Regions from separate parts of the Levilactobacillus sp. FUA 3915 genome, predicted to be linked through region 2. Evidence: predicted binding sites of a transcription regulator. Region 2 holds the regulator's gene; each other region holds the start of a gene.
What was found. Region 2 encodes CtsR, which represses protease genes until heat stress. Its sites were predicted from a motif close to TTGGTCAAAAAAGGTCAAANA; they were not measured.
Positions count from the first base shown of each region.

Region 1: a site for CtsR is predicted at 1,083-1,103, ahead of ACEPST_RS10680 (ATP-dependent Clp protease ATP-binding subunit). Genes of this name have one in related genera too.
Region 3: a site for CtsR is predicted at 3,341-3,361, ahead of clpP (ATP-dependent Clp endopeptidase proteolytic subunit ClpP). Genes of this name have one in related genera too.

Region 1 is NZ_CP168704.1:2,308,740-2,313,142, forward strand. It holds gene ACEPST_RS10680 (ATP-dependent Clp protease ATP-binding subunit) at 1-1,019, opposite strand, end outside; gene ACEPST_RS10685 (hypothetical protein) at 2,423-2,614, shown strand; gene ACEPST_RS10690 (hypothetical protein) at 2,644-2,844, shown strand; gene ACEPST_RS10695 (phosphocarrier protein HPr) at 3,012-3,278, shown strand; gene ptsP (phosphoenolpyruvate--protein phosphotransferase) at 3,278-4,403, shown strand, end outside.
Region 2 is NZ_CP168704.1:2,162,989-2,167,391, forward strand. It holds tRNA gene ACEPST_RS09995 (tRNA-Val) at 325-397, shown strand; tRNA gene ACEPST_RS10000 (tRNA-Leu) at 436-517, shown strand; tRNA gene ACEPST_RS10005 (tRNA-Thr) at 554-626, shown strand; tRNA gene ACEPST_RS10010 (tRNA-Gly) at 654-725, shown strand; tRNA gene ACEPST_RS10015 (tRNA-Leu) at 737-822, shown strand; tRNA gene ACEPST_RS10020 (tRNA-Arg) at 845-918, shown strand; tRNA gene ACEPST_RS10025 (tRNA-Pro) at 956-1,029, shown strand; tRNA gene ACEPST_RS10030 (tRNA-Pro) at 1,059-1,132, shown strand; gene ACEPST_RS10035 (CtsR family transcriptional regulator) at 1,331-1,798, shown strand; gene ACEPST_RS10040 (ATP-dependent Clp protease ATP-binding subunit) at 1,816-4,311, shown strand.
Region 3 is NZ_CP168704.1:258,637-263,039, forward strand. It holds gene ACEPST_RS01630 (sugar-binding transcriptional regulator) at 1-412, opposite strand, end outside; tRNA gene ACEPST_RS01635 (tRNA-Arg) at 776-847, opposite strand; gene ACEPST_RS01640 (ECF transporter S component) at 977-1,576, shown strand; tRNA gene ACEPST_RS01645 (tRNA-Arg) at 1,773-1,844, opposite strand; gene ACEPST_RS01650 (LiaF transmembrane domain-containing protein) at 1,928-2,662, opposite strand; gene ACEPST_RS01655 (LytTR family DNA-binding domain-containing protein) at 2,668-3,114, opposite strand; gene clpP (ATP-dependent Clp endopeptidase proteolytic subunit ClpP) at 3,431-4,027, shown strand; gene whiA (DNA-binding protein WhiA) at 4,152-4,403, opposite strand, start outside.

The DNA.
Region 1 (4,403 bases), 150 kb from region 2:
TTCCGTGAACCGGCTTCATCCAATAGGTCAATGGCCTTGTCCGGTAAGAACCGGTCTTGGATGTAACGGTCAGACAGGCGAACGGCAGCCTCAATGGCGTCGTCCGTGTAGTGTACGTGGTGGTAATCTTCGTACTTCTTTTGGATGCCTTGTAAAATCTTGACGGCTTCATCGGCACTCGGCTCGTCAACCGTAACGGGTTGGAACCGGCGGGCGAGGGCTTGGTCCTTTTCAATATCTCTGTATTCATTTAAAGTCGTGGCCCCGATGAGTTGGAAGTCACCCCGAGCTAAGGCTGGCTTCAACACGTTACCAGCGTCCATGCCACCCTCAGCATTGCCGGCACCCATGATTTCATGGATTTCGTCAATAAAGAGGATGATGTCCGGATTACTCTGAACTTCCTTCATCAATTGTTGCATCCGTTGTTCAAATTGGCCCCGGATCCCAGTTCCTTGAACCAGGGAAACCACGTCCAATCGAATAATTTGTTTGTTGGCTAATTTTTGGGGAACGTTGCCTTCAACAATCCGTTCCGCAAGGCCTTCAATGACGGCCGTCTTCCCAACACCGGCTTCCCCAATTAAAACGGGGTTGTTCTTGGTCCGGCGATTGAGAATTTCGATGACTTGAGCCGTCTCTTTGTCACGCCCAATAACGGGGTCAACCTTGCCATCCTTAGCTAGTTTGGTCAGGTTCAGGCCATACTGACTGAGTAGGCCATTGCCGTTTCCTTGGTTACCAGCAGGTTGGGTTGGTTGACCAGGTTGCTGCGCACCGGATTGCCGGTAGTCAGCTTGGTCGTTGTTGCCGCCTTGCATTGCCCGGAAAATATCATCCAGGTTACCAAAGCCGAATGGATCTTGTGCCATACGGCCACCTCCATTTCCAGAATCGTTTTGTTGCTGCTTCAGCAGTTGATAACAATTTTGGCATAGGTCAACTTGTTGCCGCTGCCCATTTACACTCATGTAAAGGTGAATCGTTGCTTCATTGCGGTGGCAATTTTGACATAGCATCTTGTCGTCTCCTTTCTTGCCTGGAATTCTCGTGGGAAACCCACGCAGGTCTGTGTGAGAAAAGTTTTGACCTTTCTTGACCATTGACCACATTATACCGCGTTCGACCTGCCGTGCAAGTAATTTGTTTCGCGACAAAATCAGCGGTAGCGGTGGCATTTCCAGCGAACAATTTTATTTTAGCACTCTCGGTAGTAGAATGCTAAAATCGACTCCTGATTTTTCCTATTTTTCCCAAACCGTGGTGAAATTTGGTGCTGGCTTTTCGTTCCCGGCGGCGAATTCAAGGTGCCCGGCTATGGGGTCGGTTACAGCCGAAGGGCGGGCTTCCACCTCAACTTTGAGCCATAGGGCGGTCTCAAAGGTTGCCCCATGGGCTAGGCTGAGAAAGGACCTCAGCCAAGGCCATCGACACAGCCGGGCACCTTGATTCGCCTCTGGTCACTGACAGGGTGTACCAAAGTTAATGGTCGGTGGGTATATGTACATTCCCGGCGGTGAGCTCAAGCCAGTCTGTTGTGGGGAATATCCAGCCTGAGGGGCGGTCTTCCGCCTCGCCTATGAGCCCGGTGTTCTAGGTCGGGAAATGCACCCAACCAAGAACACCGACACAGCTGCCTGGCTTGGCTCACCTCTGGTCACTGACATTGAGCACAAAATTTTACTGCCGGTGGTGGTTACGATGTTCTATGTATACGCAGCCATGGAGCAAGTTAGTTGGGAGAGTGTCATGCGTTACTGGCTAGTTACTAAGATGCACAAGCTAAAGAAGGTGGCTAAGTGTTTTGTGGTAAGCCGTTAGTTCCATTGCTCAATGGCCGTTGAACTATTATAGGAGGGGCGACGGTTTGTTTGATTCTAAATTAGAGATGCGCGATAATTTACTTACTGCATGTCAATACAGAACTAAAGTGTTGAAATATCCTAAGTATCTGTCACAATAGTTGAAGCAAACCTATCGTGGTGATTGTAAAAGGTTAGCCATGATTGAGGTAATGTTTCAACGTGAGTGACCAGAGGCGGGTCAAGTTGACCAGCTGTGTCGATGGTCTTAACTGAGTGAACTTCTCAGTTTAGAGCATGGGACGACTTTGAAGACACGTGGTTTTCGTGGCTTCAAAGCGAGGTGGAAGACCGCTTTCCAGGCTGGAACCGGGCCCCACAGCAGGGCAGCTTGAACCCGCCGCCGGGAACGGTCAGCACACTGAAGCATAAGTGACCAGAGACAGGCCAAGTTGACCAATCTTTTGGCAAGGTGACCAACGTTGTCTGGTGCAACGACCACGGTTATACTGGAATTCGTCCCAGAAAGTATTGTCTCGTGGTTAACACTGAGCGAAGATTTGGTGTACTGTTTCATGAGTGGACCAACTTAGCCGCAGGACCCAGGGATGGAGCCAGCTGTGTCGATGGTGTTAACGACCGTTCTTTGGTCGTTTACAGCATGGGACGACTTTGAAGACACGTGGTCTTCGTGGCTTCAAAGCGAGGTGGAAGACCGCCTCTCAGGCTGGAACCGGGCCCCACAGCAGGTGGAATTCCTGGCAGCCGGTGGCGGCATGCAACCACTGTATTTCATAGATGATTCAATGTAAGCGAACTGTTGTTAAGGAGGAAAAAACTTTTGGCAAAAGATTTTACCGCGCTAATGAACCAACTAAAAGATCAGGAACTAGACGAATTTGAAGTCACCCCCGAAGAATTTCCCGCCTTTCAAAAAGCCTTCATGGCCTTTGAAACCCGGAAGCGGGTGATTGGCCAGGCCCACAAGGGTGGCAAATTAATCTACCGTTACGATGATGGTGGCAAAAAAGACGACGAATAGTGATTATTTGATGTAAGCGGTTCATGAATGCTTGTAATTTGCCTGCTAGATTGATATTCTTAGTAGGTAGGCGTGACTCACAAAATGGTTGTTTGGCCAATGCGCAAGGTCAGGGTGAGTCGTGTTTGGAAAGAAATCAACCTAAGCTTAAAGGAGATCGATCAATTATGGAAAAACGCGAATTTCGTGTCACTGCAGAAACTGGTATCCACGCACGTCCCGCAACTTTATTAGTTCAGGCTGCTAGCAAGTTCAACTCTGAAGTTAGCTTGCAGTACCAAGACAAGTCCGTTAACTTGAAGTCCATCATGGGCGTTATGTCCTTAGGTGTTGGCCAAAACGCCAGCATCACCATCACGACTGACGGTGACGACGAAGCCGATGCCATGAACGCAGTGGCTGAAACGTTGAAAAAAGAGGGTTTATCTGACTAATGAGAGCGATGCTCAAGGGAATTGCCGCCAGTGATGGGGTGGCTTGCGGCCGGGTCTACCGGTTCGTTGAGCCAGATCTCACCGTTAAAAAGCGGACAATCACTAATCTTGATTACGAATTAAATCGATTCCATCAGGCCCTTGAAGCAGCCGTCTCAGAAGTCGAGACGATTGAAACGCGTGCAACTAAAAGCCTGGGCGCTGATGGCGCCCAGGTTTTTAGTGCGCATAGGGAGATGCTCCAAGACCCGGAAGTGATTGCGGCGACGGAAACCAAGATTAAAGTCGAACACCTCAACGCAGAAGTCGCGTTCGCAACCGTGATGAACGACTTTGCCCAGAGCTTTCTGGCGACGGATAATACGCTGATCAAAGAACGGACGTCTGACGTTCATGATGTGGTCAAACGGGTGACGGCCCATTTACTCGGCGTGACCTTGCCTAATTTGGCGTTGCTGAAGGAACCAGTCGTCGTAGTCACCCACGATTTGAATCCCAGTGATACGGTCTCGGCGGCGTCCAAGTACATCTTGGGCTTCGTCACGGATCTGGGCGGCCGGACGTCTCACTCGTCGATTCTGGCGCGCTCACTGAACATTCCCGCGGTTGTGGGAACCCAGACGGGAACCCAGACGTTGATGGATGGCGATTCAGTCATCGTCAACGGATCGACTGGGAGCGTTGTGACTGATCCTGACCAAGCAGAATTGGACACGGCCAAGCAGGCCATGCTGGACCGTATCGCCAATATGAAGCGGTTGGCCACGTTGCGCAATCACACCACGACGAGTCGCGATGGGGTGGGCGTGACGTTGGCCGCCAACATGGGAACCGCCAGTGACATTCCGAACGTTTTGCAAAACGGGGCGGAGGCCGTGGGGCTGATGCGGACCGAATTCTTGTATATGGATTCGGAACAGCTCCCCACAGAAGACGAACAGTTTGCCACGTATCGGCAGGTGTTAGAAAAGTTAGCACCGCGTCCCGTGGTCATTCGGACCCTGGACATTGGTGGCGACAAGCCGTTGCCTTATCTGCACCAGAAGCAGGAAGCCAATCCGTTTCTGGGCGCGCGGGCGATTCGCCAGAGCCTGGCCCATCAAAACATTTTTCGCAGTCAGCTGC
Region 2 (4,403 bases):
TGAATATTTTTGTAATTTCTAGTTGACGAGTTATGGGGTTTCGTATAAAATAGTTTTTGTTGGTTAATTAGTCCATCACGCGGAACGCTGATGAGCTAGCCAACCGGGAATTGCGAGAAATAAACTTCTCAAAGTTTTTCGAAAAAAACCTAGCTTTTTCATTCTGAATGAGCTACAATGTTACTTGTCGTCAAGCGATTAGTTATTCAATCAACGAATATTTATTCAAAATATTTTAAAAAAGTTGTTGACATCATCTGCTAGACATGGTAAATTGTAATAGTTGTTTCGAACGAGGACATCAGTTCTTGTTTCGGAAAATATGGAGGATTAGCTCAGTTGGGAGAGCGTCTGCCTTACAAGCAGAGGGTCACAGGTTCGAGCCCTGTATCCTCCATTGGGACTCCGGTCCCTGGCGGTTAGTTCGCCAACGTTGCAGGTGTGGCGGAACTGGCAGACGCGCTAGATTTAGGTTCTAGTGTCTTATGACGTGGGGGTTCGAGTCCCTTCACCTGCATTAACTAAATATTGCAAAATATTTAAAAAATATTTTGCCGACTTAGCTCAGTTGGCAGAGCATCTCACTAGTAATGAGGAGGTCGGAGGTTCGAATCCTCTAGTCGGCATGGCACCATAAATAAAATAGCCAATTTGCGGAAGTAGTTCAGTGGTAGAACATCACCTTGCCATGGTGGGGGTCGCGGGTTCGAATCCCGTCTTCCGCTTTTGCCCTTTTGCCGGGGTGGCGGAATTGGCAGACGCACAGGACTTAAAATCCTGCGGTCAGTGATGACCGTACCGGTTCGATCCCGGTCCTCGGCATTCAACAACTTAATATCATTATGCACCCATAGCGCAACTGGATAGAGTGTCTGACTACGAATCAGAAGGTTGTAGGTTCGACTCCTACTGGGTGCATTTTTGTTGCTTATGAATAACCGCATAAGCAATTTTTCGGGAAGTAGCTCAGCTTGGTAGAGCACCTGGTTTGGGACCAGGGGGTCGCAGGTTCGAATCCTGTCTTCCCGATAAACTGACGCAAGGTCAGCGGGCTATTTCGGGAAGTAGCTCAGCTTGGTAGAGCACCACGTTCGGGACGTGGGGGTCGCAAGTTCAAATCTTGTCTTCCCGATTTTTTTATCCCGAATTACATACGAAAAATGAAACGGTCACTTCCTTACTAATTGTTTGGAAGTCGGCCGTTTTTTTGTTATGCTTATCTTCCAGAACTTCTCGGTGAAATGCGGTCTAATCCTTTGCATTTTCATGGAAAGTTCGTATAATATTAGTCAACATTAGTCAGAAGAACTGCACTGAAGGGGGGACGATAATGGAGAATCAAAATATTTCAGATATTATTGAGTCTTACCTGAAGCAGATTTTGGCTGAGTCTCAGCAGGTGGAAATCCGGCGTGCGGAAATTGCCGACCAGTTTAATGTCGTGCCATCGCAGATCAACTATGTAATCAAGACCCGCTTTACGATTCAGGACGGCTACGTCGTTCAGAGTAAACGCGGTGGCGGTGGTTATATTCGCATTGAAAAGGTCAAGTTGCTCGACAACCTAGATTTCATCGATTCGCTAGTGAGCGCGGTGGGGGACCATATTACCCGCCACGATGGCCTATCGGTGGTCCGAAGCCTATTTGAGGCTGGGTCGATTAATCGGCAAGAGGCTAATATCATCCTGGCAGCAATCGATAAGGATGCCGTCAATACGGGTGACCGGGCTCTGAATGAACGTGTCCGCGCCCAGATTCTGATTTCAATTTTAAATCACCTACGTTACGAGAGTTAAGAAAGTGAGGAGTTGCAATGGATAACCTATTTACACCGAGTGCTAAGAGCGTCCTTGTATTGGCACAGGAACAAGCAAAATATTTCAAGCACCAGGCAGTCGGTACGGAACACTTGCTGTTAGCCCTCACCATTGAAAAAAACGGGATCGCCAACAAAGTCTTACAACAATTTTCCGTTGGCGACGATGATGTCCGCGAAGAGATCGAACGCTTTACGGGGTATGGCACGCTGGCTGACATGGATAAAGACAGCTACCTGCCATACTCACCGAAAGCCAAGGCCATGTTAGCCTTAGCCGGTGACGAAGCGAAGCGGCTGGGCGCCTCGAAGATTGGGACGGAACACTTGTTGTTGGCCCTACTGAGTGACGACACCATTTTGTCATCCCGCATTTTAACGAATTTAAACGTCGAATTGAACGATGCCCGCAAGGTTGTCTTGCGTAAGCTGGGCATCTCTGACACGCCTAAGCGTCGTGGCGATGCCCGTTCACGTCGCGGGGCAGCGGCCCCACAGGGCGGCACACCAACTTTGGACTCCTTAGCCCGCAACTTAACGGATGCGGCTAAGGAAGGCCGGATGGACCCAACGGTTGGCCGGAACAAGGAAGTTAAACGCGTTATCCAAATTTTGAGTCGACGGACCAAGAACAACCCCGTTCTGATTGGCGAACCTGGGGTGGGGAAGACGGCGATTGCTGAAGGCTTAGCCCAACGCATCGTTGCCGGAAATGTTCCCGAAGACATGCAAAACAAGCGCCTGATGATGCTCGACATGGGCTCACTGGTCGCTGGGACCAAGTATCGTGGTGAATTTGAAGATCGGCTGAAGAAGGTCATCGAAGAAATTTACAACGATGGGCAAGTGATTCTCTTTATTGATGAATTACACACGCTGATTGGTGCCGGTGGGGCTGAAGGGGCGATTGATGCCTCGAACATCCTGAAGCCAGCACTGGCCCGGGGCGAACTTCAAACCATTGGGGCCACCACGTTGGACGAATACCAAAAGTACATTGAATCCGACGCTGCCCTTGAACGACGGTTTGCGACGGTTCAGGTCAACGAACCAACGCCAGCTGAAGCCACAGAAATTCTGCAAGGCTTACGGCCACGTTATGAAGACCACCATCACGTGAATATTACGGATGAGGCCATTGACCAAGCCGTTAAGCTATCAACCCGTTACATCAGTGACCGGTTCTTACCTGATAAGGCCATTGATTTAATGGATGAAGCGGCAGCCAAGGTGCGTATTGACCAAATGGACAAGCCAACGGCGGCAACCAAGCAGGCACAAGCCTTAAAGGACTTGGCTGACGAGAAGGAAAAGGCCATTGAACAACAAGACTTCGAACGCGCTGCTAAGTTGCGGGAGAAAGAAATGGCGCTCCGAGAAAAGGTTGAGGCGCGTCAGGCGAAGGCCGCTGCCGCAACCGACGATGACACCCATCAGTACGCACTAGACGTGACTGGTGAGGACGTGGCGGACGTTGTGGCTGAGTGGACCGGCGTACCGGTCACCCAGCTGAAGCAAACGGACGCTGATCGACTGGTCAACCTGGAAAAGATTTTGCATAACCGGGTTATTGGTCAAGAGGAAGCCGTTTCTGCTGTGTCTCGGGCCATCCGGCGGGCACGTTCCGGATTGAAAGATCCGAACCGTCCAATTGGGTCCTTCATGTTCCTTGGCCCAACCGGGGTCGGGAAGACCGAATTGGCGAAGGCCTTGGCTGAAGCCATGTTCGGTTCTGAAGACAACATGATCCGGGTCGACATGAGTGAGTACATGGAAAAATACTCAACCAGTCGTTTGATTGGGTCGGCGCCAGGTTACGTGGGCTACGACGAAGGTGGCCAGCTGACTGAAAAAGTTCGGCAAAAGCCTTACTCAGTCGTCCTCTTTGATGAAGTTGAAAAGGCCCATCCGGATGTCTTCAACATTTTGCTGCAAGTCTTAGACGATGGGTACCTGACCGACTCTAAGGGACGTAAGGTTGATTTCCGAAACACGATTTTGATCATGACGTCTAACCTGGGAGCCACGAAGCTGCGGGATGAAAAGACCGTTGGGTTCGGGGCCGAAGACATGGCCAACAGCTACAAGGCAATGTCCGATACCATCCGGGCAACCCTGAAGCAGTCATTCCGTCCAGAATTCTTGAACCGAATCGATGAAACGGTCATCTTCCACTCACTGCGGAAGCCAGAACTCCACGAAATTGTGAAGCTGATGGCTAAGCACATCGTGGACCGGGTGGCTGAACAAGATATCAAGCTGAAGATTACGCCAGCGGCGATTGATGCCGTGGCTAAGGCGGGCTTCGATCCTGAGTACGGGGCACGGCCAATTCGGCGGGCACTGCAGACGCAGGTCGAAGACAAGCTGAGCGAATCTCTGTTAAACGGTGAAGTCAAGACCGGTGATCAGGTCACGATTGGCGCAACGAAGGGTGAAGTAACGGTCAACGTGAAGTCACCGGAAGCCAAGAAGACGGTTGCCAGTCACTAGACGCCTTAAATAATAGAAGAATCGTTGAAATAAAAAAGTAAAAAGTACGCGACTGTCAGCATGCACTTGCCACCACGGGGTGTGGGGCTGAC
Region 3 (4,403 bases), 1.1 Mb from region 2:
GATCATTCAACACCTGACTAGCTGCCTGGGCTAAGCCGTTGAGCGAGCCATTCGCCGCGGTGCTATCACCGGGTACAATGGTACAGTGGGCAATGCCCAACCGTTGTGCCAGTTCACGTTCCCGCTGTTGCCGCCCAGCCAAGTCATTCATAACGGGGGCTAACCCCTGTAGAACGCGTTGACCCGTGGCCGTAATCTGCATGCCCTTCACGGACATTTGAACAAATCCCAGTCCCGCTAAGGCATCCGTCGTTGTCCGCACGGTGCGCTCCGAGCAAGCTAGCTTGGTGGCGAGGGTCCGTCGACCGACGGGTTGGAGGTTGGCGATTCCTTGCAGAACACGGAAGCGGCTGGTCAGTTTCCCAACCATCTGGGGCATAATTGCCTCGACCCACTGCCAATCTTCATGCATCCTGCTTACCTCCTAGTGGGACGTTATTCGACCAGAGGTGGCTGATAAACGCCCACCCTGGTCAAAAATTTAAAGGCCAACCAGAGCCAACCTTTTACGACTAATAGTATAAGTCACCACAAGCGCTTTAGCAAGTGATTCAGTCTGTTAATTTATGTAAGCCCTTACAATAGAAGGAACAGGAAAACTGGGTTTCACTGGCAGCCCCTAGATTGGTGATTTTCTCGCATAAATTAGTCATCGTTCAGAAGACTTTAGCTAGTCGTGACGTCCCCCAACTCCCCCGTTACAACAGCCACAAACTGATTTCACGGTATAAAAAAATCCCACACCCGAAGGTATGAGATGCCGTGTTGTTAGTGATGCGCCCGGAGGGAATCGAACCCCCATTTCAAGAACCGGAATCTTACGTGCGATCCATTACACTACGGGCGCATAAAAATTGTTATGAACAACACCTCAATTACTATAACTGATTTTGGATAAAAATACAAGTCAGTTTGACTGTTTTCGTGAAAAATCATGCTATAATAACGGCATTAACTTACGTGGAGGTTTCGGTAAATGACGCGACATAAGACTTTCCGCCTGGTGGTGGACGCGCTCCTCATGGCGATTGTTTTACTACAAAATATCATTCCATTTTTGGGCTACATCCCCTTTGGGCCCTTCAGTATGACGTTGATTGGGTTAACCGTCATCGTCGCCGGCACCGCCTTAGGACCGAAGGATGGTATGGCCATTGGTGGTTTCTGGGGACTGATCACGTTCATTCGGGCCTTCACCTGGCCGTCCAGTCCGGTAGCTCCATTGATCTTTACCAACCCCTTTATTTCTATTCTGCCCCGCCTATTGATGGGACTGGTGGCGGGTGGCCTGTATGCTTGGGGACTCAAGCGTCACTGGTCCCAACGCCGATCCATGCAGGTCGCTGCCGGCTGTGCGGCGCTGGTCAACACGTTGCTAGTCTTGGGATTGGTCTTCATCTTCTACCAAACACCCGCCGTGGCCACCGCGTTCGGCGCTCAAGGCAACCAAACCTTAGGCTACGTCTTAATGATTTCGTTGCTCACTAACGGCGTCCCAGAATTACTATTAGATGTGCTTGTGGCGCCATTGATTGCCCTGCCCCTGCGGAAACGTTGGGATCAGATTCGTCGCTAACTTAAGGTTATATTCAGAGCCTGGGATTAAATCCTGGGCTTTTTTCCTGTCGTTATTTAGACTTGCGAAGGGCCTGCTAGACAAAAAAATATCCATCTATGGTTACATTCTGGTGTACATTTGTCCACAAATACCCCAACTTAATCCGCTTGTTTAAACAAAAAAGGCCGCAACCACAAGGGTTACGACCAACTGATGCGCCCGGAGGGAATCGAACCCCCATTTCAAGAACCGGAATCTTACGTGCGATCCATTACACTACGGGCGCATAACAGCATCAGTATTTTTGAGTACTTAATTACTATACCTGATACTGCATATAAATTCAAGGGGCCGTCGCAAAATTTTTACTTAGACATAAATGATGGTCATGCCACCGAAGGAAATATTCCCGTGAACCCGGACTTCCGGCGCATTCGGATCAATCTCTTGGAAACCTTTTTCCTCGATTGCGCCAAAGCTAGTATTCATATCATTTTTAACGTTCCACGTCTTGGGGAGGTAGAGTTCGACGCCCCCAAACGAGTCATCCACGTAGATATCCGCACCCGCGTCATTGACCTTCACGTTGTCAAAATAAACCTTGGCGTTGCCCATGGACACCTTGATGATCGCCCGTTTGAAATCCTGTGACTGCAGGTACCGAATACTACTACTCATGTTGACGTCTACGGTCAGTTCGGGATCATCCACGTCCTGAACATCTTCCTCCGTCCAATCTTGTCCCCGATGATGCCAGTCCTGACCATTGACGATGACGCGCGGGCCATGATGGTGCCACCGCCACCGTGGCTTGATGATCAGGGACAACCCGGCTGTCAGCAAGATGGCGGCCCCGAGAATCGTCCAGGGCGCTAACGCCGCGATACCCAACGGTTTGGCAAAGATAATCGCCAGGAACGCTAGCGAGAAGACCATCCCTCCCACCGTTAAATGTACCAAACTTTCCACGAACGCAGCCACTAAGAAGACCGCCACTAACAATGTCCAGAACCCAATTTGATAGGTGAAGATTCCCATTCGGCTCGTCACTAAGATGCCCGCGGCTAACACTAGGAACACACCCCAAAACCAATTTCGATGCATAGCACTTACCCCTTTTCCTCTAATGCGTCCTTCAACGCCTTGTAATACCGGCGCGACACGTAAATTTGTTTATGCGACTGTTGAAATCGTACCAAATTTCCGGTCACCGACTTGGTCAGCGACAAGATTTGGTTGCGATTGAGGATGGCTGATTTGGAAATTCGTTGGAAAGTCACCGGTAGGCTTTCGGCCAACTCATACAGCGGTTGCCGGGTCACGAAGACCGCATCGGCCGTATGGACCATGACCTGGTGATCTGCCGCCTCTAAGAAAAGAATGTCCGCTACGGCCACTTGCACGTTCTGCCCACGTTGCCGCAGCGTCAACCGCTTGGGCGTGGTGCCGACGGTGTTGAGTGCCGCCATCACTTGGCTGAGATCGGTATTAGCCGCCGCACGAATCGTCACCTCGGGTTCGCTTACCGTGTCGTCGATTTCCACGTGAATTTTCAATCTGCCACCCCCTTTCGTTGTTCTTAGTAAAACATATCCCAATTGAAAAATAAATAGACTGGTCGCAACTGGTTATTTAACCGGCGCAAGTGGTCACAACTGACTGAATACTCACGCTTGATGGCATTAGCACTCTACCGATTGACTGACAGAATACGTGACGTTTGGCCAAACTCTGTTATGATAGTTTTAGTCAAAAGGTTCAGGGTTCATCAGCGAGTCTTTTCGTTTGACCTACTCTGACCATAGCGGTACACTAACAACATGTTAGCAAAACGCTAGCCATTTAATTGTTAATAAGGGAGGCTATCTTGTCATGAATTTAGTACCAACAGTTATCGAACAATCATCCCGTGGCGAACGGGCCTATGATATCTATTCACGACTCTTAAAAGACCGGATCATTATGTTGTCTGGTCCAATCGAAGATGACATGGCAAACGCCATCATTGCGCAGTTGCTCTTCTTGGATGCCCAAGACTCCACTAAGGACATTTCACTTTACATCAACTCACCAGGTGGGGTCGTTTCTTCCGGCTTAGCCATTTACGATACCATGAACTTCATCCAATCCGACGTGCAAACGATTACGTTGGGGATGGCAGCTTCCATGGCCAGTGTCTTGGCTTCATCCGGGACTAAGGGCAAGCGGTTTGCTTTGCCTCACGCCCAAGTGATGATTCACCAACCATCCGGTGGTGCCCAAGGCCAACAAACTGAAATTGAAATTGCTGCTCGCGAAATCTTGAAGACGCGTCAATTGATCAACAAGATTTTGGCTGACAACTCTGGTCAACCCGTTGAACGTCTGAACCAAGATACTGAACGGGACAACTACTTGAGTGCCCAAGAAGCCGTTGATTATGGTTTAATCGACCACATCATGACGAATAGTAGTGAACAAAAGAAGTAAACTTGTTTTAACGATAGATAGTACTGGCCCTCGGGCCGGTGCTATTTTTTTGCGCTCATTTTTTCAGCGTAAAATTGGCCAGAAAAAAAGAGCCCGGAAATAGTCCTGGACTCTTCACTACTGCCTAAGCCGTCGCTTCTTCGCGCAGCTGTTTGGCATAATCATTAATTTTACGCAACCGGTGATTGATACCTGATTTGGAAATCGGACCGCCGGGTACCAGGTCGCCTAGCTCCTTCAAGCTAACTTCCTGGTGCGCCATCCGTGCTTCAGCAACTTCCCGCAGCTTGATGGGCAGTTGGCCCAAGCCGACCGTCGCATCAATGAACTGAATGTTATCGAGTTGACGAGTCGAGGCGTTGGCCACCTTATCCAT